Regions from separate parts of the Streptomyces sp. NPDC038707 genome, predicted to be linked through region 1. Evidence: riboswitches for the same ligand, from Rfam matches in the RefSeq annotation. Region 1 holds a riboswitch; each other region holds the start of a gene.
The links. Region 1 has a riboswitch for cobalamin ahead of AB0E62_RS25555 (cobalamin biosynthesis protein). Riboswitches for the same ligand answer to the same signal wherever they lie in the genome.
Positions count from the first base shown of each region.

Region 2: another riboswitch for cobalamin. It lies ahead of AB0E62_RS04255 (HoxN/HupN/NixA family nickel/cobalt transporter); the one in region 1 lies ahead of AB0E62_RS25555 (cobalamin biosynthesis protein).
Region 3: another riboswitch for cobalamin. It lies ahead of AB0E62_RS21415 (iron ABC transporter permease); the one in region 1 lies ahead of AB0E62_RS25555 (cobalamin biosynthesis protein).

Region 1 is NZ_JBEZUP010000020.1:102,238-109,247, forward strand. It holds gene AB0E62_RS25550 (cobyric acid synthase) at 1-956, opposite strand, end outside; gene AB0E62_RS25555 (cobalamin biosynthesis protein) at 953-1,897, opposite strand; cobalamin riboswitch at 1,995-2,137, opposite strand; gene AB0E62_RS25560 (hypothetical protein) at 2,290-2,517, opposite strand; gene AB0E62_RS25565 (inorganic phosphate transporter) at 2,551-3,879, opposite strand; gene AB0E62_RS25570 (lysozyme) at 4,023-4,760, opposite strand; gene AB0E62_RS25575 (class II aldolase/adducin family protein) at 5,017-5,673, shown strand; gene AB0E62_RS25580 (alpha/beta fold hydrolase) at 6,469-7,010, shown strand, end outside.
Region 2 is NZ_JBEZUP010000002.1:362,142-369,151, forward strand. It holds gene AB0E62_RS04245 (glycoside hydrolase family 13 protein) at 1-1,615, opposite strand, end outside; gene AB0E62_RS04250 (metalloregulator ArsR/SmtB family transcription factor) at 1,696-2,046, opposite strand; cobalamin riboswitch at 2,125-2,310, shown strand; gene AB0E62_RS04255 (HoxN/HupN/NixA family nickel/cobalt transporter) at 2,335-3,444, shown strand; gene AB0E62_RS04260 (nucleoside hydrolase) at 3,835-4,800, opposite strand; gene AB0E62_RS04265 (hypothetical protein) at 5,148-5,945, shown strand; gene AB0E62_RS04270 (MIP/aquaporin family protein) at 6,414-7,010, shown strand, end outside.
Region 3 is NZ_JBEZUP010000015.1:10,810-17,819, reverse strand. It holds gene AB0E62_RS21435 (DUF4232 domain-containing protein) at 88-588, shown strand; gene AB0E62_RS21430 (hypothetical protein) at 640-987, opposite strand; gene AB0E62_RS21425 (ABC transporter substrate-binding protein) at 1,172-2,176, opposite strand; gene AB0E62_RS21420 (ABC transporter ATP-binding protein) at 2,185-2,952, opposite strand; gene AB0E62_RS21415 (iron ABC transporter permease) at 2,955-3,977, opposite strand; cobalamin riboswitch at 4,117-4,252, opposite strand; gene AB0E62_RS21410 (Sua5/YciO/YrdC/YwlC family protein) at 4,275-4,865, opposite strand; gene AB0E62_RS21405 (hypothetical protein) at 4,967-5,263, opposite strand; gene AB0E62_RS21400 (DUF5133 domain-containing protein) at 5,761-6,015, shown strand; gene AB0E62_RS21395 (GNAT family N-acetyltransferase) at 6,156-6,818, opposite strand; gene AB0E62_RS21390 (AzlD domain-containing protein) at 6,934-7,010, opposite strand, start outside.

The DNA.
Region 1 (7,010 bases):
CGCAGCCACTCCAGTGCCCGTACGGTGCCGCGGGTGCCCGGGATCACCACGAGGTCGGCGTCGGCCAGTTCCTCCGGGCGGTCCACGAACCGCACGACGACGCCGGGTTCGGCGGCCAGCGCGTCCACGTCGGTGAAGTTGGACATGAGAGGGATCGCGCACACGGCGACCCGGAGCACGTCCTCGCCGACCGGGGGAGTGACGGCGGACTCCCGTACGGTGCCGCGCAGGGAGACGCGCAGTCCGTCCTCCTCGTCGATGCCGAGCCCGTGCCGGAAGGGCAGCACGCCGTAGGCGCGCCGCCCGGTGAGGCCGTGGAGCATGTCCAGGCCGGGTTCGAGCAGGCTGACGTCACCGCGGAACTTGTTCACGAGGAATCCGGCGACGAGTTCCTGGTCCTCGGGCGAGAGCAGGGCGACCGTGCCGAAGAAGGACGCGAAGACGCCTCCGCGGTCGATGTCGCCGACCACCAGCACGGGCAGCCGCGCGCCCCGCGCGATGCCCATGTTGACGATGTCGGTCCGCCGCAGGTTGATCTCGGCCGGGCTGCCCGCCCCCTCGCAGATCACCGCGTCGTACGTGCCCCGCAGTTCGGCCAGGCAGTCGAGCACCGTACCCAGCAGCCGCTGCTGGCGCCCGCCGTGGTAGCCGCGCGCGCTCAGCTCGCCCACCGGCTTGCCGAGCAGCACGACCTGGCTGCTCTGCTCGCCGCCGGGCTTGAGCAGCACCGGGTTCATCAGCGCGGTCGGCTCGATCCGGCAGGCCTGGGCCTGCATCGCCTGGGCCCGGCCGATCTCCGCGCCCTCCCGGGTCACGAACGAGTTCAGGGACATGTTCTGCGCCTTGAACGGCGCCGCCTTCACGCCCTGGCGGACCAGCCACCGGCAGATCCCGGCCGTCACGACGCTCTTGCCGGCGTCCGAGGTGGTGCCGGCCACGAGGAGGCCACCGTTCACTTCCCACGTCCTTTCAGGAGTGCGCGCGCGGCGAGCGTGGTGCCGAGGGCGAGCAGGCCGACGCGGCGGGAGAGCCGTACGGCCCGGTCGATGTCGGTGATCCGGACCGGGCGTCCGGTGCCGCCGTTGAGTACGGGCCGGTGTTCGACCCGGCCGCCGTAGGAGAGCGTCCCGCCCAGCCGGACGCCGAGGGCGCCCGCGAACGCGGCCTCCACGGGGCCGGCGTTGGGGCTCGGGTGCTTGCGGGCGTCGGCCCTCCAGGCGCGCAGGGCGCCGCGCGGGTCGGGTCCGGCGACGGTGGCGAGGACGGCGGTGAGCCGGGCGCCCGGCCAGCCGGCGACGTCGTCGAGGCGGGCGGAGGCCCAGCCGTAGCGGCGGTGGCGGGGCGACTTGTGGCCCACCATGGCGTCCAGGGTGTTGACGGCGCGGAACCCGAGCAGCCCCGGCACCCCGGCCACGGCTCCCCACACCAGGGCGCCGACCACGGCGTCGGAGGTGTTCTCGGCGACCGACTCGACCACGGCCCGGGCCATCCCGTCCGCGTCCAGCGCCTGCGGGTCCCGGCCGCACAGGTGGGGCAGCCGGGCGCGGGCGGCCTCGACGTCCCCCGCCGCCAGGGCGCGCCCGATCGCGTCGGCCTCGCGGGCGAGCGAGGTGCCGCCGATGACGGCCCAGGTGGCGGCGGCGGTCAGCGCGACGGAGGCGGTACGGGAGGGGCGTACGGCGCGTGCGGCCAGCGCCCCGAGTGCGACGGAGCCACCGGCGCATACGGCGGTGTGCACGGCGCCCCAGCCGCGGTGGTCGTGCCACAACGCGCCTTCCACGGCCGTGGCCGCGCGGCCGAACGCGGCGACCGGGTGTCCGCGGCGGGGATCGCCGAGGAGCAGATCGCCGAGGACGCCGGCGGCGGCGCCGTACGCGTATGTGCGGTCGGCACCCATCGGCTCAGCCGGCCGTGGGCACAGGGGCGTTCCTGGTACGGGTCCTTCGGCAGCCGAGCATGGCGATTCATGTCCTCACTCAGGGTGTCCACGCCCTGGTTCGACGGATTCCGGCGGCGAGAGTTCCTGGCTCCCGGGGGTTCTTCCCCGGTGACAGTGGCGGGACCGCGCCGGATTCGCACCGGCTTCCTCTGCTGCCGCCGTACATGGCCCGGGCAGTCCACCACGTGTCCGGAAGGGCCGTCAACTTGCCTTTGACCTGGGGTGCCCGACTGTGCTGAGGCCCACATCGCCGGGGCACCGGGCGGACACGCGTCCGCCCCGCGGCCGGGCTGGTGGGCCGGCCGCGGGGCGTGGGCGGGGATCAGGGGCGGGCGGTCAGGGGCGGGCGGTCAGCCCTTGCCCACGATCAGGTAGATGCCGTAGGCCACGGCCGCCGCGCAGGCCGCGAAGCAGACGTACGCGCCGGTGACGGCGAGCGCGGCGGAGCCGCCCTGGGCCGTGGCCCGCTCGCGGCGGGACAGCCCGTTGATGCCGAGGGTGAACAGGGCCACCAGGCCCACCGTGAACGCGACGCTGACACCCAGAACGGAGCCGAGGGCCGCCCAGTCGATCTTCATGGGGATGCTTCCTTCAGTAACCGTGCGGGCGGGTCAGACCGTGGCGGCCGGCGGGGCGGCGGGGGCCGGTTCGGCGGCCGGGGCGGGGATCGTGGCCGTCAGACCGGCGGTTGTCAGACCGGCGGTTGTCAGATCGGCGGTCGTCAGGCCGGCGGTCGTCAGTTCCCCGGCGGCCGGGACCGTCAGGCCGTCGGCGACCGGCCCGGCGGGCGGCGGGGCCACCGCGGCGATGGCGGCCGTGACGACACCGGCCGGCTCGCCGGTCTCCTCGACCACGTTGGTGTGGTCGACGACCTCGCGGCGGGAGATCTTCCAGATCGCGGCGCTCGCGGCGACCAGGAAGACGGCGACGGCGGCGGTGCCCCCGTCACCGAGGCCGGTGACGGCCTCGGCACCCGCGCCGACCAGGGCGGCGGCCGGCAGGGTGAGCACCCAGGCGACGGCCATGCGGGTCGCGGTGGACCAGCGGACCACGCCGCCCTTGCGGCCGAGGCCCGCGCCCATCACCGAGCCGGAGACGACATGGGTGGTGGAGAGGGAGAAGCCGAGGTGGGAGGAGGCCAGGATGGCGGTCGCGGCGCCGGTCTGGGCGGCGAAGCCCTGGCGCGGCTCCAGGTCGGTCAGGCCCTTGCCCATGGTGCGGATGATGCGCCAGCCGCCGATGTAGGTGCCGAGCGCGATGGCCAGGCCGGCGGAGAGGATCACCCAGGTGGGAGGGTTGGAGCCGGGGGCGAGGGAGCCGCCCGCGATCAGCGCGAGGGTGATGATGCCCATCGTCTTCTGGGCGTCGTTGGTGCCGTGCGCGAGGGAGACGAGGCCGGCGGAGGCGATCTGGCCGACGCGGTAGCCCTTGCGCGTGGAGTCGTTGTCGCCGGTGCCGCCGACGCCGTAGGAGAGCCGGGTGGCCAGGAACGCGGCGAGGCCCGCCACGACCGGCGCGGCGACGGCCGGCAGCAGCACCTTGGTGACCAGGACGCCGCCGTGGACGGCGTCGAAGCCGGCGGAGGCGACGGTGGCGCCGACCAGGCCGCCCATCAGCGCGTGCGAGGAACTGGAGGGCAGGCCCACCAGCCACGTCAGCAGGTTCCAGAGGATCGCGCCGACCAGGGCGGCGAAGATGACCTCGGGACGGATGCCGGTCTCGTCGACGAGACCCTTGGAGATCGTGTTCGCGACCTCCACGGAGAGGAAGGCGCCCACAAGATTGAGGGCGGCGGACATGGTCACCGCGATCTTGGGCTTCAGGGCGCCTGTGGAGATGGTGGTGGCCATCGCGTTCGCGGTGTCGTGGAAACCGTTCGTGAAATCGAACGCGAGTGCGGTTACCACCACAATCGCGAGGATCAGCGAGAAGCTTTCCATTTACCCAGGCAATCGTTCGAGGTCGTTGGCTGGATGAACGTAGGCAACCTGAGTGAACGGAAGATGAACTGAGACGGGCATGGTGGTGTCGGTAACGCCATGCCCGCGTCTGGTTCCGCCCCGGCGTGCCGGGCGCCCCTTGGCTACCGGGCCCGCGCGAAGATCCGCAGCCGGTCCAGGGTGCCGTTGAAGAGATCCTGGTCACCCGGCAGCGCGCCCTTCACGCGGTACTGCCAGAACGTCCAGTACCGCCAGCCGCCGGGCAGCGCCCCCGGCCGGGCGGTGCCGTGCCGGGCGATCCACAGCGGGTGGTCCTTGGAGAAGGCGCGGCTGTTGCCGGTGCACAGCTTCCACCACTGGGTCGTCGTGTAGATCACGGGGCGGCGGCCCGTCCGGCGCCGGGTCTCGTCGCTGAACGAACGGATCCAGGCGACCATGCCCTTCTTGCTCAGCCCGTAGCACTTGCGCTTCGCGTTGTACGGGTTGTACTCGATGTCGAGCGCCGGCGGCAGCGTCCAGCCGTCCGCCCGCCAGCCGCCGTTGTGCCGCGCGAAGTGGGCGGCCTGCTTGGCGCCGGAGGACCGGTCCGGGAGGGCGAAGTGGTACGCGCCCCGGATCAGCCCCGCCTTGCGGGCGCCGGAGTACTGGCCGGCGAAGTAGGGGTTGCGGTAGCCGGTGGACTCGGTCGCCTTGACGTAGACGAACCGCGCGCCCTTCTTCCGCGCGTCCGGCCAGTTCACCTTCCGCTGGTGCGACGACACGTCGTGGCCCTTGGGCGGCTTGGCCGCGGCGGTCGCGGGACCGGTGAGGGCGAGGACCGCCGACACGGCCGCCGCGAGGACGCTCGCGCGGCGGCGGGCAAGGGTGGGTACACGGGCCATGCGACTCCCCCGGGGGTGGCGGACGACGGGCGCGCCGGGCCTCGGGGGCGGCGGCGGCCGTGGGGCGGGCAGGAAGCAGTCATTCAAGGTCCGCCGCTCACGGAATCGAGGGCGATTTCAGGCGTTTCACCCCTGAATCCGCCCATTTAGCGCACGGTTTCCGGTCCGGAAACACCGGGCCCGCCCGCTCCCCGCCCCGCCCGCCCGGTGGCAGGATCACCGCATGGCTGAACCGCGACGCGACGGAGACGGTGGGATGCCCCAGGCGGGGGAGGACGTGCGGCGGCTCTGGGCGGAGCTGGTCGCCACGGCCCGGCGGACCGTCGCCGACGGGCTGGTGGTCGGCACCTCCGGCAACGTCTCCGCCCGCCTCGGCGACCTCGTGCTGGTCACCCCGTCCGGAGTCCCCTACGACCGGCTCACCCCCGACGACGTCACCGGCGTCGACCTCACCGGCCGCCAGGTGCTCGGCGCGCTCGTACCGACCAGCGAGCTGCCCATGCACCTCGCCGTCTACCGCACCACCGACGCCCGCGCGGTCGTCCACACCCACGCCGTGCACGCCACCGCGGTCTCCACGCTCGTCACCGAGCTGCCGCTGGTCCACTACATGGCCGCCGCCCTCGGCGGACCCGTACGGGTCGCCCCCTACGCCGCCTACGGCACCGACGAGCTGGCCGGGAACATGCTCCGCGCCCTCGCCGGCCGCTCCGGCTGCCTGCTGCGGAACCACGGCACGGTCACCTACGGCGCCGGCCTCGACCAGGCCTACGACCGCACCGCCCAGCTCGAGTGGATGTGCCGGCTGTGGCTGACGGCGTCCTCGGTGCCGGGCCTGAGCCCGTCCCTGCTCACCGAGGCACAACTGGCGGAGGCCGGGGAACGCTTGAAGGGGTACGGCCAACGGAGGTGACCCCTTTTGCCGAACACCAGCCCGCCCGACCGCGCCCGCCCGACCCCGCTCCACGGAGCCCTGCCGGCCCTGCGCGCCGCGTACGACCGAGCCGTGCCGGCCGCACTGGCACTGCTCCGCCGGATCCGGCCGGCTCCGCACCCCGCAGGCCCCCGGCCCGCCCCGCTCACCTCACTCCACCGCGCCCGCACGGCCCGGCCCGTCCCGGCGCGCCCCGGGGATGCCCGGTCGTGGCTCGCCGGTGTCCGGCCTCCGCGCCCGTCCCGCCCGGGCTCCGCGCCCCGCTCCTCTCCGGCCCTGCCCGCCGTGCTCGGCCGGGCTCTCGCGGCCTGGCCCGTCCCGGCGCGCCCCGAGGGTGCCCGGTCGTGGCTCGCCGGTGTCCGGCCTCCGCGCCCGTCCCGCCCGGGCTCCGCGCCCCGCTCCTCTCCGGCCCTGCCCGCCGTGCTCGGCCGGGCTCTCGCGGCCTGGCCCGTCCCGGCGCGCCCCGGGGATACCCGGTCGTGGCTCGCCGGTGTCCGGCCTCCGCGCCCGTCCCGCCCGGGCTCCGCGCCCCGTTCCTCTCCGGCCCTGCCCGCCGTGCTCGGCCGGGCTCTCGCGGCCCGGCCCGCCCCGGCGCACCGCGAGGGCGCCCCGCCCTGGTACGCCGGGGCCTGGCCCTGGCGCGGCGGCGTCCGGAGCGCGCCGCAGCGCCCGGCCCTCCGGAGGCCCGCGCCCCGCCCCTCTCCCGTCCCGCCCTCCTCACCCCACCCCGCTCCTCCGCTGGCCGCCGTGCGCCGCCCCCGTGACACTGGAACCGTGCGTACCGTCTCAGCGACCGCCAGTGCGGTCACCGCCGTCCTGGCCGCCGGCACGGCTTCCGTGGTCGCCGGCCGGCTCGCCAGCGCCGCCGCGCTGAAGGCGCCCGCGGGCCGCCCGCTGCCCACCGAGCCGCGGCTCACCGTGCACGACGCCGCCGCCGGCCGGATCACGCTCACCCGCGACCTGGCCACCCTGCGCCCCGGCGTCTACGGCCTGGCCGGCGACGGCTCGCACGCGGTCGTCGGCCCCGTCCTGGAGGACACCCCGCACTCCGCCGACGCCGTCGTACGGCGCCTGGAACGCGTCACCCACGGCACCCTCACGGCCGGCGACGCGGCCTGGCTGACCCCTAACCTGTACGTCGGCAACCCCCGCACCGCCCTTGGCCTGGACCACACCGACGTCGAGGTGCCCGGCGAACTCGGCTCCCTGCCCGCCTGGTTCGTCCCCGGCGACCGGGACACCTGGGTGATCGCCGTACACGGCCTCGGCACCACCCGGGAGCACGCCCTCAACCTGATGGGCTTCCTGCACGCCCG
Region 2 (7,010 bases), on a different contig from region 1:
CCGGCAACGGTGCGCTGCTCAGCAGGACCTCGCCGGGCGGCAGCGGCACCGGCCCGTCGCCCAGGTTGGTGACGCTGCGCCAGGCCTCGGTACGGGTGAAGTCCAGCACGCCGGCGGGCGCGCCCGGGGTCCAGGCCAGCGTCTCGCCGTCCAGCAGCTTGCGGCGCAGCCGCAGGGCCGTGCGGTACAGCTCCAGGGTGGAGCCCTCCGTACCGGACTGCGCCTCCACCGCGTACGCCGCGAAGGACGCGGGCTGCGGCAGCCAGCCGGCACCGGGCCCGAAGCCGTACGACGGTCCGGTCGTCGTCCACGGCAGCGGCACCCGGCAGCCGTCGCGGCCCTTGCGGGTGTGGCCGGTCTGCTCCCAGATCGGGTCCTGGAGCACCTCCGTGGGCAGATCGGCGACCTCGGGCAGGCCGAGTTCCTCGCCCTGGTACAGATACGCCGAGCCGGGCAGCGCCAGCATCAGCAGCGTCGCCGCCCGGGCCCGGCGCAGTCCGGCCGCCGGATCGACGGCGGGCGCCGTGCCGTGGGTGAGCAGCCAGGCGTCCGGGCCGGTGCCGGGCGGCAGCATCAGCCGGGAGGCGTGCCGTACGACGTCGTGGTTGGACAGCACCCAGGTCGCGGAGGCACCGGCCGCGCGGGCCGTGTCCAGCGCCCCGGTGATGATCCCGCGCAGCTCCTCCGCGTCCCAGCGGGCCTCCAGGTACTCGAAGTTGAAGGCCTGGCCGAGTTCGTCGGGGCGGGCGTACAGGGCCCGGCGGTCGTCCGGGACCCAGGCCTCGGCGACGGCCATGCGCGGCGGGCGGTAGGCGTCGAAGATCTTGCGCCAGTCGCGGTAGATCTCGTGCACCTCGTCCCGGTCCCAGTACGGGTGGCTGCCCGGCGGCAGGTGCGCCAGGGCCGCCTCACCGGCCGTGCCGAGGGCGCCGAGGTCCCGCAGCGGCTCGGTGAGGTCCTTGGCCAGGCCGTGCGCGACGTCCACGCGGAAGCCGTCCACGCCCCGGTCGGACCAGAACCGCAGGGTGGTGCGGAAGTCGGCGCGGACCTCCTCGTTGTCCCAGTTCAGGTCGGGCTGCTCGGGGGCGAACAGGTGCAGGTACCACTCCCCGTCGGCCACCCGCCGCCAGGCGCTGCCGCCGAACACCGACTGCCAGTCCGTGGGCGGCAGTTCGCCGTGCGCCCCGCGCCCCGCCCGGAAGACGTACCGCTCCCGGGCGGCCGAGCCGGGCCCGGCGCGCAGCGCCTCCTGGAACCAGCGGTGCAGATGGGAGGTGTGATTGGGCACGATGTCCACGACGACCTTCAGCCCCAGCCGGTGCGCCTCACCCACCAGGGCGCCGAAGTCGTCCAGGGTGCCCAGGCGTTCGTCGACCCCGCGCGGGTCGATGACGTCGTAGCCGCCGTCGGCGAGTTCGGAGGGGTAGAAGGGGCTCAGCCACAGGGCGTCGACGCCGAGCGCGGCGAGGTGGGACAACCGCTGGGTCAGGCCTCTCAGGTCGCCGAGGCCGTCGCCGTCGGCGTCGGCGAAACTGCGCGGATACACCTGGTAGATGACGGCCTGACGCCACCAGTCGGGGTTCCTGGACGAGAGGTCCGGCGGGCGGTCTGCCATGCGGGCTCCCTAGGGACGGACGACAGTTACGGAATCTGTATCTGTCCACATTGCCCGAAAGGGAACCTTTTCCGGGGCGATCAGCCGGCGCAGTGCTCCAACAGGCCCCGTACGTCCTCGTCCACCACCCGATAGCGCACCACGCGCCCCTCTTTCTCCCCCGCCACGACCCCCGCCGCGCGCAGCAGCCGCAGGGCCTGGGACACGGCCGGGTCGTTCATGCCCGTGGCGATGGCCAGGTCCGAGACGGCCAGCGGTCCGGTCCGGTGCAGCGCGAGCAGCAGCGCGAGCCGGTTGGCGTCGGCCAGCAACGAGAAACGGCCGGCCCAGGCGCGCACACGCCCCGCGTCGCCGATGGCGGCGATCGCGTCACACACCCGGTGACCGTCGATGGTCCGACGATCGGCACGGTCGGCAGGCACGAGATGCATGCGCCCATCCTGACAGGCCCCGGTGTGATCTTGCATACCTGCGTGAATGCGCAGCTATGCAGGAAACCGCGTGCCCCTCTACGGTGGGCGGGCCGTGGTGCTCGGGAAGTCGATGCAAGGTCGACGCGGCCCTCGCCACTGTGATCGGGGAGTTCCCGTTCCGTCCGGCACACCGCCGGGCCACTGGTCGTACGACCGGGAAGGCAGGGACGGCGGACGTGTGACCCGTAAGCCAGGAGACCGGCCACGGCAGCTCAGAAAGATCCACGAGGTGCTGGAGCTGACCATATGAACCTGCCCGGGACGTCTCTGTCCGAGTCCGCGCACCCCTCGTTCCGCTGGCGACGCGAGGACACCGTCAAGACGGCGGGGCTGCTGGTGGTGATCCTCGCCCTGCACGTCGTCGCCTTCGGGATCCTCTATCTGCTGGTCGCCCCACGGCACTACCAGGTGGGTTCCCAGGTGTTCGGCGTGGGCCTGGGGATCACCGCCTACACCCTCGGTGTGCGGCACGCCTTCGACGCCGACCACATCGCGGCGATCGACAACACCACCCGCAAGCTGATGGCCGACGGCAAGCGGCCGGTGTCGGTGGGCTTCTGGTTCGCCCTCGGGCACTCCAGCGTGGTCGTGCTGCTGGCCCTGCTGATCGCGGGCGGCACCTCGCTGGCCGGGAAGGTGATGAACGAGGGTTCCGCCACCCACCAGGTGCTCGGAGCGCTCGGTACGACGATCTCCGGGTCCTTCCTCTATCTCATCGCCGCCCTGAACCTGATGGCCCTCGCCGGCATCCTGAAGGTCTTCCGGGCGATGCGCGCCGGCGCGTACGACGAGACGGAGCTGGAACGGCACCTGGAGTCACGGGGGTTCATGAACCGGCTGCTGGGGCGGCTGACCAAGTCCGTTTCCCGCCCGGGCCAGATGTATCCGCTGGGCTTCCTCTTCGGCCTCGGCTTCGACACGGCCACCGAGGTCACCCTGATGGTGATGGCCGGTTCGGGCGCGGCGGCCGGCCTGCCCTGGTACGCGATCCTGTGCCTGCCGCTGCTCTTCGCCGCCGGGATGAGCCTGTTCGACACCCTGGACGGCACGTTCATGAACTTCGCCTACCAGTGGGCGTTCGCCAACCCCGTCCGCAAGGTCTTCTACAACCTCGCCATCACCGGCCTGTCCATCGCGGTGGCCTTCTTCATCGGCACGATCGAACTGGTCGGCGTGGTGCACGAGAAGTTCGGCCTCGCCGATCCGGTGACCGGCTGGGTGGCCGGCCTCGACCTGGACAACGTCGGCTATCTCATCGTCGGCCTGTTCGTGGCGGTGTGGGCGGCGGCGCTGGCGTACTGGCGGCTGGCACGGGTGGAGGAGCGCTGGGCGGTACGGGCGGCGCCGTCCGACTGAGCCGGCGGGCGAGCGCGGCGCGGACCACCGGCTGGGGCGGCGTGTGGCGGAGCATCGGCGGCAGGACGGTCATGGCGGCCTCATCCGCCGGGACAGCGCGGAGGCCATCGGCGGTCCGCCGTCCAGGCTTTCGGCCGCCCCGCGGAGGACCGCCGTCACCCGGTCCGCGCGGGCGGCCGCCGCGCCCGCGCCGAGCGGTCGGCGAGCGGCAGGGCGACCGCGGGCGGCGCCGCGGCCGGCACGCCGAGCCGGACCGGGCGGCCCCGGGACACCCCCGGTCGGTCCGGCGCCGGGCAGCCCGTCCGGCAGCAGCCGCGCGGCCGGCCCGAGCGGCGGGAAGGCGGCGAACGCCAAACCCTCGCCGCGCCCCGGACCGCCGCCCGGCAGGGCCTAGGACCGTTCCACCGTCTCCAGGTACAGCTTCACGTACCGCTCCACGTCCACGTCCAACGCCACGTCCACCCGGGCTCGTTCGGGGCCGTCGTCGTGGATCTCGGCCTCGCCGGGACCGGGCCTGAGGTCCACGACGGTCTGGCCGCGGGCCGGGCCGGGCGCCAGGCAGACCTCTACCGGCAGCAGCCGGGTGGTGAGCCCCGCCGGATCGGCGACCGCGCACACCGCGCCCGCGTCGCCGAGACCGCCCGCCTCCTCCGTCCCCGGCTCCCCGCCCTGCGAGGTCGGCCGGCACCTGAGCAGGTCCCCGGCCAGGCGGGCGCCGGGCTCGTCGCTCGCCCGCAGCCGGCGCACCTCCGCGCCGGGCACGACGACCCGCCGGAACACGTCCAGCCCGTACATGGTGATCGGCACCTGCGCCGTCAGCAGCACCGCCGCCGCCTCGGGGTCGTGCCACACGTTGAACTCCGCGACCGGGGTGGCGTTCCCGGTGGTCACCGCCCCGCCCATGAACACGATCCGCTCGATGTTCCGGGTGACCCCGGGGTGGGTGCGCAGCAGCAGCGCGATGTTGGTCAGCGGGGCGGTCGGGATCAGCGTCACGGGGCGCGGGGAGGCCAGGATCTCCCGGTGCAGCAGGGTGACCGCGTCCACGTCCGCCGGGACGCGGGAGGGCACCGGGAGCCCCAGGTCGCCCATGCCGTCGGCACCGTGCACCGGCGCCCGGCGGGCCGGCTCGACCAGCGGGCGCTCGGCGCCCCGCGCCACCGGGATGTCGGGGGCGCCCGCCCGCTCGAGCACGGTCAGGGTGTTGCGGACCACCCCGTCCACGCCGGTGTTCCCGGCCACGCAGGTCACGGCCCGCAGGTCGAGCCCGGGATGGCGCACGGCGAAGAGCAGGGCCAGGGCGTCGTCGACGCCGGTGTCGCAGTCGATGATCACGGGCACGGGCTGACCGGTCACGGCGGTCTCCTTCCGTCCAGCCGACCCTAGAACAGAAGGACTTGCCGAGGCTCTGCGTCCCGGAGCGCGCCGGGACGGTCGCCGTGCCGTCGTGCTCGACGGGCGCTGCGGGCACTGCGGGCACTGCGGGCGCTGCGGGCACTGCGGGGCGCGCCGTACGGACGGGACGACGGCGGCAGTGGCCGTACGGACGGGACGGCGGCAGCGGCCGTACGGGCCGTCGCGCGGAACGCCCCCGGTGCCCGTACGCCCTCACCCGTACGGCGCCGAGCGCTGGTGGGCGGCTCTGCCCGGTGGTGCCGTGAGACCAGGCACCCCGCCGGCCGCACGCAGTCCAGGAGGCACCGATGTCCCCCGCGATACCCCCGCGCGTCCCCCGCCTCCCCCGCGCCGTCGCGCTCCCCCTCCTCGCCACCGGCCTGCTGCTCGGCGGAGGCTGCGCGGCCCTCCAGCTGAACCACCCGGCGAGCGCCCCGCACCCGCTGCCCACCCTCGACCGGCCGGCGTCGGCCCAGGCGTCCCGGCGGGCCGACGGGTCCACGCTCAGCGACGAACAGGCGCAGGCCGCGCTGATCACCCAGACCGACCTCGGCGCCCCCTGGACCGCGACGCGCGGTGCGGCCACCTGGCGGGACGGGCTGCTCAAGAGCCGCACCGCGACCGGGGAGTGCCAACGGCTGCTGGACGCCCTCTACATGGACGAACTCCTCGGCGCCCCGGCGCGCGTCGCCGTCGGCCTGGACGACGCCGACACCGAGGCCCAGCTGCGGTTCCAGATCGGCGCCCGCCGCCCGGCGGACGTCGACGCCGCGCTGGCCTGGCTGGCGGAGATGCCGGTGCGCTGCGCCCGGTTCACGGCCGCCACCCAACTGGGGCTGCTGGAGGACGTGCAGGTGAGGGACGCCCCGCTGCCGGAGGTCGGGGACGCGCGCCAGGGGCTGCGCGTCACCTGCGCCGCCACCGGTTCCGACGGGCAGCGGTTCCTGCTCACGATGGACGTGGCCGCCGTCCGGGTCGGCGAGGACGCCTTCGCGCTCACCAACGCCGGCCTGGGCGACGTACCGAACGAGGCGACCCAGGCCGCCGTCCAGATCGGTGCGCTGCGGCTGGCCGACATCCGCCGGCAGGAGCGCGCGGAGGTGTGAGGACCACACCGCTCGGCACGCACCCGCCGCTTCCCCCCGGGCCCCAAGGCCCCAGGCCGCCCTTGCCGTCGGGACGCGACTGCGCCTAGGTTGAACGGTGGATCAAGCATGCTTGACGCTCCGCCGTTGTGTTGCGAGGTCGCCGTGCCCGGACGTACATCCGCACCCTGCGCACCCCCCGTCCGCCCCCGCGTACGCCCGGCCGGGTGGGCCTGTGCCGCCCGGGGTGTCGCCGCGGCCGTGATCGCCGCGTCCGGTCTGCTGCTGGCGGCCAACGCGGGCCCGGCCGGCGCCGCCGACACGCCGCGGGAACCGGCACCGGCGGTCCAGGAGACGGGCGGCTGAGACCGCCGTATCCGCCCCCCGGGTCGTCCTTGCGGGTGGCCGGGGAGTACTCGCCCTGCGGGGAGTGACGTTGTGGGCCAATATGGTGACATTGGCCGCATTGCTCCTTCTAAGGGGGCCTCCATGGCTGTGGACATCCCTCCGCTCGTCAAGACGTCCCGGCTCAGAAGCCGGGGCGGTCTGCTGGGCGAGTGCCTGGCGGAGTTCTTCGGGACCTTCGTCCTCATCTCCTTCGGCTGCGGCGTGGTCGCCATGGCGGTCGCCGCGCTGCCCGGCTCCGGCCGGGCCGCCACCACCACCACGATCTTCCTGGCGGCCGGCGACTGGCTGCTCATCGCCTGGGGCTGGGCGTTCGCCGTCATGTTCGGCGTCTATGTCGCCGGCGGCGTCAGCGGTGCCCACCTCAACCCGGCGGTGACCCTGGCCATGGCCCTGCGCCGGGGCTTCTCCTGGGCCAAGGTGCTGCCGTACTGGTTCGCCCAGGTCGTCGGCGCCCTCACCGGCGCGGCGCTGGTCTACCTCGTCTACCACGACGCGATCAGCGCCTTCGACCGCACCGTGGCCGGACCGAAGGTGAACGGGCACACGAACACCACGTTCTCCATCTTCGCCACCTTCCCGGCCCCCTACTTCCACGGCGGTGTCTGGGGCCCGCTGATCGACCAGATCGTCGGCACGGCGTTCCTGCTGATGCTGATCGCCGCCGTCAACGACCTGCGC
Region 3 (7,010 bases), on a different contig from region 1:
GTGGTTCACGGTTCAAGAGGGGTCCGTCGTCCCGTACGCGGTACCGGATACCTGCCAGCACTGCCGCCACACTCATCGGAGGCCCTCATGCAGCGCGCCCGGAACCTCGCACGCTGGGTCGCAGCCGGCGCCCTGGCCACTTCCGTCGCCGTCGCCGTCCCGGCCACGGCCGCCCCCGGCTCACCTGCCTGTGACCACGTCGCCCTGTCCTGGGCAGGTGGCACGGCCGAGCAGGGCGGCGGCAGCGACCGGCAGGAGACGGCCCGCGTCCAGGTCAAGAACACCGGGGACCGCGCCTGCTCCCTGCTCGGCGCGCCGTCGGTCGAGCTCACCACGAACGGCGTGCCGGAAAGGCTGCTCCAGCAGCGCGGAGGCCACAGCGTGGATCTCGCCCCCGGCAGGACCGCGACGTTCACCATCACCTTCCTCGGCGACACCGGGAAGAACGGGAACGAGATCATCCGTCCCGACCAGGCCGTTGTCACCCTGCCCGGCGGCACCGTGAAGACCCTCACGTGGCGGTGGGGCAGCGTGACCCGGCAGGAGGCCGCCAGTCGCCCGGGCAACTACGTCAGCCCGGTCACCTGACCCGTACCGCGCCGCCCGGCGACCCGGGCCCCAGCGGGAGAGCGGGCGGTGTCACGAGGTCAGCGTGATGTGCCGGGTCTCGTCGGCCGTGTCCACACATTCCTGGTACGGGTTCGGGTCGCCCTGCCGTTCCTGGCAGCGCCACACGGTACCGTCCGCGTCGACCGTGGTGACCGCTCCGCTCCCCCGCGTCCCGGTCCCGGTGTAGGCGCCCGCCACCCGCAGGGCGACCGCGCAGTCCTCCGTGCTTCCGGCCGACACCGCCAGGCCCGTGGCGCTGTCCGTCCCGCAGACCACGCTCGGTGCCCCCGCGCCACCGGTCTCGGCGGAGACCGCCGCCGGGGCGGAAAGCCCCAGCAGGGCCAGGCTCACCAGCGCCCCGGCCCTCACTGTTCCCATTCGGTTCATACGCAGATCCCATGATCTCGGCAGTTGTCCGGACGACGGCTCTCACGGCCCCCTGGACCGGCGGCAGGCAGTGCACGCGGACCAGGAGCCCGGCGTCCCTCGCCCACCACGATGAGCCCGCCCGTCGAGCGGCGCCACTTGTACGGCCCGCCTCGGGTACGCGGCGAACGGCCGCTCACCGGCCGGCCGCCACCGTCCGCAGGTAGGCGCCCAGCCGGGCGACGGCCGACGGGTTGCGGGGGCTCTCGACCAGGTCGGCGTAGTCGAGGGAGACGATCCTGCGGTGCTTGACGGCGGAGACGTTCCGCAGCGGGGGGTAGGAGAGCAGGAACTCCTTCTTCCGCTCGGCGCTGACATCGCCGTAGTCGCAGATGACGATGACCTCCGGGTTCCGCCGCACGACGGTCTCCCAGCCGATCACGGCCCAGGAGTCCGCCAGATCGTGCATGACGTTGACGCCGCCGGCTTCCGTGATGATCTGTTCCGGGGCGGCGTAACGGCCGGAGGTGAAAGGTGCGTCCCGGCCGCTGTCGTAGAGGAAGACCGAGGGACGGTCGGCTCCCCGGGGCGCCTCGGCCCGCACCTGTGCGATCTGCTTCCTGAAGCCGGCGATCAGCGCGGCCGCACGCTTCTCGACGCCGAAGAGTCTGCCGAGGTTGGTGAGGTCGGCGTAGAGGGCGTCCAGCGGTGGCATGATGCCGCGGGAGGAGGCCGAACGGCCGTTGCGGCAGGACTCGGTGAGGATGTACGACGGGATGCCGAGCTTCTCCAGGGCGTCGGGGGTGAAACCGCCGTCCTCGCGGAAACCGTAGTTCCAGCCGGCGAAGACGAGGTCGGCGCGGGCATCGAGGACGTTCTCCTTGGTGAGCTGGTCCTTGGACAGCCATGTCGTCTTCTCGTAGCCGTCCTTCCACGGCACACCGCGCAGGTCTCCCTTCTCGTCGGGCATGGCGAAGCCGGCCATGCGGTCCTCCAGACCCAGGGCGAACATCAGCTCCGTGATGCCGACGTCGTTGGTGACGACCCGCTCGGGGACCTTGTCGTAGGTCACCCGGCGACCGCAGTTGGTCAGGGTGACCGATGTCGAGGTCTTCGCGTTCCGCGACGGCTCGACCGAGGCACCGCAGCCGGTGGCGGTGGCGGCGAGACAGAGGGCGGTGGCGAGGAGTCGCTTGCGCATGGCGTCCTTCAGAGGGTGGTCGGGAGCAGGTCGAACAGCAACTGGCGGACGCCCGTCGCGGGGTGTCGGACGGTGTGGGCCCGGACGCCGAACACCTCTGCCAGCAGCGGGGGTTCGAGGACGTCGTGGGGTGGCCCGGAGGCGATGATCCGGCCGCCGTCGAGGACGTACAGGACATCGCAGTGGGCTGCCGCCAGGTTGAGGTCGTGGAGGGCGGCCAGTACGGTCAGGCCACTGCCGCGGACCAGGGACAGGACGTCCAGCTGATGGGCGATGTCGAGGTGGTTGGTGGGTTCGTCGAGGATCAGGACGCGGGGCTGCTGGGCGAGGGCGCGGGCGAGGAGGACGCGTTGCTTCTCGCCGCCCGACAGGCCGGGGAACCCGCGGTCGGCGAGGTGCGCGACGCCGGTGCGTTCCATCGCCCGGGCGCAGATCTCCCGGTCCGAGGCGGCCGTGCGGCCCTGGTGCGGCAGCCGTCCCATGGCGACCACCTCGGTGACGGTGAAGTCGAACTCGGCCGAGGATTCCTGCGGCAGCGCGGCCAGCACCCGGGCGGCGGCCCGGGGGTCCATGGCGTGCAGGTCACCGCCGTCCAGTCGCACCACTCCCCCGGACGGCCGCAGGGCCCGGTAGGCGGAGCGCAGCAGGGTCGTCTTGCCGCTGCCGTTGGGGCCGACGAGTCCGACGAACGCCCCGCTGTCCACGGTCAGGTCGACGTGCTCGACCAGGCGGGTTCCGGCGGCCTCGATCGTGACGTCGTCGATGTCGAGTCGCATGCTCAGCGCCCTCCGAACGCGTAGCCGCCCCGCCGCATCAGCAGCAGGAACGCGGGCACACCGACCACCGCGGTGATCACTCCGACCGGCAGCTCGGCCGGGGCGAACACCAGCCGGGACAGCACGTCGGCCCACACCAGCAGTACGGCCCCGGCGAGCGGGGCGACGGCCAGCACGCGCCGGTGGTCGGCGCCGACCAGCATCCGCGCGACGTGCGGCACCATCAGTCCTACGAATCCGATGGCACCGCTGACCGCCACCACCGTCCCGGTCACGGCCGCGGTGACGAGGAACAGCTCCCGGCGGAGCCGGGCCGGTCCGACGCCGAGCGCGGCCGCGGTCTCGTCGCCCATGGCGAGCGCGTTGAGCGCCTCGGCCCGCCGGCGCAGCCAGGCCCATCCGGCCGCCACGGTGACGGCGGCGAGCGGCACCTGGGCCCAGGTGGCGCCGCCCAGGCTGCCGAGCAGCCACATCATCGCCGACCTGGCCGCCTCGCCCCGGGCCGCGCCGAACACCATGACCGTGGTGACGGCCTGGAAGCCGTACGCCAGTGCCGTGCCGGTCAGGATCAGCCGCAGCGGTGACAGGCCCTGCGGGGAGCGGGCCACGGCGTACACGAGCGCCATGGCCGCGAGTGCCGAGACGAAGGCCGAGGCGGACAGCGCCCAGACCCCGAGCCCGGCGAACGCGCCGAGGAGGATGACGGCGTTGGCGCCCACCGCCGCGCCCGAGGAGATGCCGAGGACGAACGGGTCGGCCAGCGCGTTGCGCACCAGGGCCTGCACGGCGACACCGACGGCCGCGAGGCCCGCTCCGACGGTGGCGCCGATCAGCACCCGGGGCAGCCGGATCTCCCACACGATGGTGTAGGCGGCCGCGTCGCTCGCGCGTACGGTGCCGCCGGTGAGCCCGGCCCACAGGAAGCGCGGCACCTCCGCCCCGCCGATCCCGGCGGCGCCCAGCGTCACACCGGCGACGAGCGACACCAGGAGCAACAGCAGCAGTAACAGGCTGAGCGGCAGCACGGGTATGCGGCTGGGGGCGGTCCTTCGGCGCACGGGTGGGCCGTCCTTCACACGGGCCGCCTGCTGGACGTCGAGCAGGAGCAGCCCGCGCGGCCGTACCCGGCCGGCGATCCCCTCTCGCAGTCCACGGCGAGCAGTCAACGGGTCGACATGCCCCCGCAGGCGATCGGGCTCGCACGGCACTCCTGGAGGGCGGTGCCGTGCACACCGTTGCGGGTCAGCGCCGGACTCTCACCGGACTTCCCCCACGGAGGGCTGGGCAAGCCTAACAAACAGCCCCCGAGGCCCCTTTCGGCGCTAACGCGGATCGGTGTAGCGGCTGGTGAGGTGGCTGAGGTAGTCGTCGGCAGTGGCGTAGGGCCGGTCCTGGGCGCCGTGGCGGTGCAGTTCGAGGCGGCCGTCGGGGTGGACGCGCACGGTGGTCGTGGCCCTCCGCGGTCCGTCGGCCGGCGGGACCGCCTGGCCGGGGGCGAGTTCTTCCAGGACGGCGACTGTCTCGGGGAACATCGCCAGCGCTTCCGCACTGGTGGTGGCGGGTGGACGGCCGGTGCGGTTGGCGCTGCTCGCGTAGAGGACGGGGTGCTCGTCCAGCAGGGGGCGCAGCGGCTGCCAGCGGGCGCCGAAAAGCAGCATCCAGCCGTCTTTGACCGCTGGGCTCAGCCAGGCCGGCCGGCCGGTGTCCTGGCGCAGCGGCAGGAGCACGGTGAGGTGTTCTTCGGCCAGGAGCCGTCGGGCCGTCCGGCTGCTGCCGGGGTCCAGATCCCAGTGGCGGGCGAGGGTGTCGAGGGTGTCGGGGTGGTGGGCCCACAGGGCGACCGGCTGGTCGGCGGGCCGGGCCTTGGCCTCGTTGACCGTACGGGGCCGTGTGGCGGTGACGACGCGCGTCAGGGGCGCCGGGTTGGGCAGAACGACGGCTCGGCCGGCGGCGAGGGCCTGGCGTACCGCCGTGAGGGGAACCGTCGTGGACTGCTGGGGGCTGCTGACCGGTTTCAGGGCTGGCTCCTCGCGGTGGCGTGGGTGAGGCCGTCAAGGTAGTCGGTGAACGCGTCGCCGTCGATGACGGCCCGGCCGGTCCGGAAGGCACGGTTCTTGGCCCGTGTCAGGGCCGTACGGTTCTGGTCATGGTCCAGGCTGTGACCGAGGCGGGCGGCGCCGACGGTGACGACGCGGGCACTGGCCGGCCGGGCGAGGACCACGCTCGGGGTGGAGACCACGTGCCGTACACCGTCCGCGCCGGACAGGCCGCCCGTCTCCCGTGCCAGCCGTACTCTCGCGGCGGCCGTCATCGGTCTCCGGGGCGATCTCCATGGCCGCGTACGGGCTGGTCGTCCGGGCCCCGGCCCACGGCGACGTGACCGCCGTCGCGGCCTTGCGCTAGACCGGCATCCTCGTCGCCGCCGTCCTCGCCGCCCTGTTCCTCCGCGAGCCCTCCGGCCGTGCCCGGCCGGCGGCCGGGGCGGTGGTGCCGGCCGGTATCGGCCTCATGCGCCACTGACATGGTGGACGCGCGTACGAGGAACCTGAGAGCCTGTCAGCCGAGGGCCGGGGGTATCCGACGGGTCGCCACGCGACCGGGACCGACGTCCTTCCCGGAGGACGTCCTTCCTCGAATCCGCAGTGACCTGCGCGAGCCCTTGACCGCGGCCACGGCGTGCGCGACAAGAACCGTGCATAGAACGGTCTCGCGGGGGCAGACGCCCCCCTGAAAAGAGCCGGCTGACACGTGCGCTCCCGGATGGCGGGGCCCGAGGGGACAGCCGGCGTTGGGAGAGGGATTGTGACTGTGCTGCCGCCCGCGGAGAAGGAACTACGCGCGGTACTGGCCCGCTTCGCCGAGGCCCGCTTCCGCCACGACCTGCAACCCACGGGTCGTTCGAGCCGGGAACTCGATGAAGCCTCCCGCAGGTTGTGCGCCCTGACCGTCACCACCACCGTGGACCAGGCCCTCGCCGCAGCCGACGCCCTCCTCGACCGGCTGCGGGCGGATCGCCGGGCCGACCGCCGAGCCCAGCGGACGCCGTGGAGTCCGGCAGCCTGACGGAACGGCACCGGTCGACCGGTCACGCGTGACGCGGCCGACGGGTCGCCGGCGCGGAACACCGGAAGCCGCACCGGACAGCAGTCCGGCCCCGGCCCTCCGCGCCGGCAGCCCGTCGGCGCCGGCGGGAAGGCCCCCGACTAGGCTCCGTCGTCTCCCCCGTCCCGGACGGCGGCGCTCAGCGGAGCCACCACCCGCCAGCCCAAGGTGGCGTACAGCGCCCGGCCCTCCTCGGTCGCGCCCAGCACGGCCGCCCGCGCGCCCTGACGGGCCGCGGCTCCGGCGAGCGTGCCCATCACGACGCGCCCGAGTCCCCGGCGCTGATGCGCCCGGTGCGTCTCCACCTGGTCGACGACGGCGGTCGGGCCGGTCATCGCGATCTGCCCGCGCGCGGCGAGGGCGCCGTCGGCGGTACGCACCACCACGCGGGTGACATCGGCCCGCTCCCAGCTCTGCAGCCGGTAGCCGTCAGGGAGGCCGGGCGGGGCCTCCACAGCGCTCAACCGGGCGGCCATGAGGGCGGCGTGGCCGTCCAGGAGGACCCAGCCGGGCGGCAGCCACGCCTGCAGGGTCCGGGCCGGCACGAACACCTTGAGGGCGATGCCGGGTGCGGTGGTGTCGTCCGCCAGCTTGCGGACGGTCGCCTCGTCGTCGGCGGCCACGACGTGCCGGGCCACTTCCCTGGGCGAGCCCACGTCCACGGTGAACCCCCAGGGCTGGGGCGTCGGCGGGGCGGCACCACGCGATACGACCCATCCCTCGACCCACGCGTGCACCGCCTCGGCGGTGGTCCTGAACGGCACGGCCCCTCCCTGTGGTGGTAATAGGTGCCTGGCGATGCGAGTCATTACATCATGAAGGCCGGCGCAAGGGCCGGGAGGAGCGGGCGGAGTACCGGCGAGTGGGAGGCGCCCCCGGTCAGTGTGCGAAGACCGTGCTGGACAGGATGACGTGGACTGCGGTGCCGCCGAGAATGCTCAACAGGGCGTTGCGGC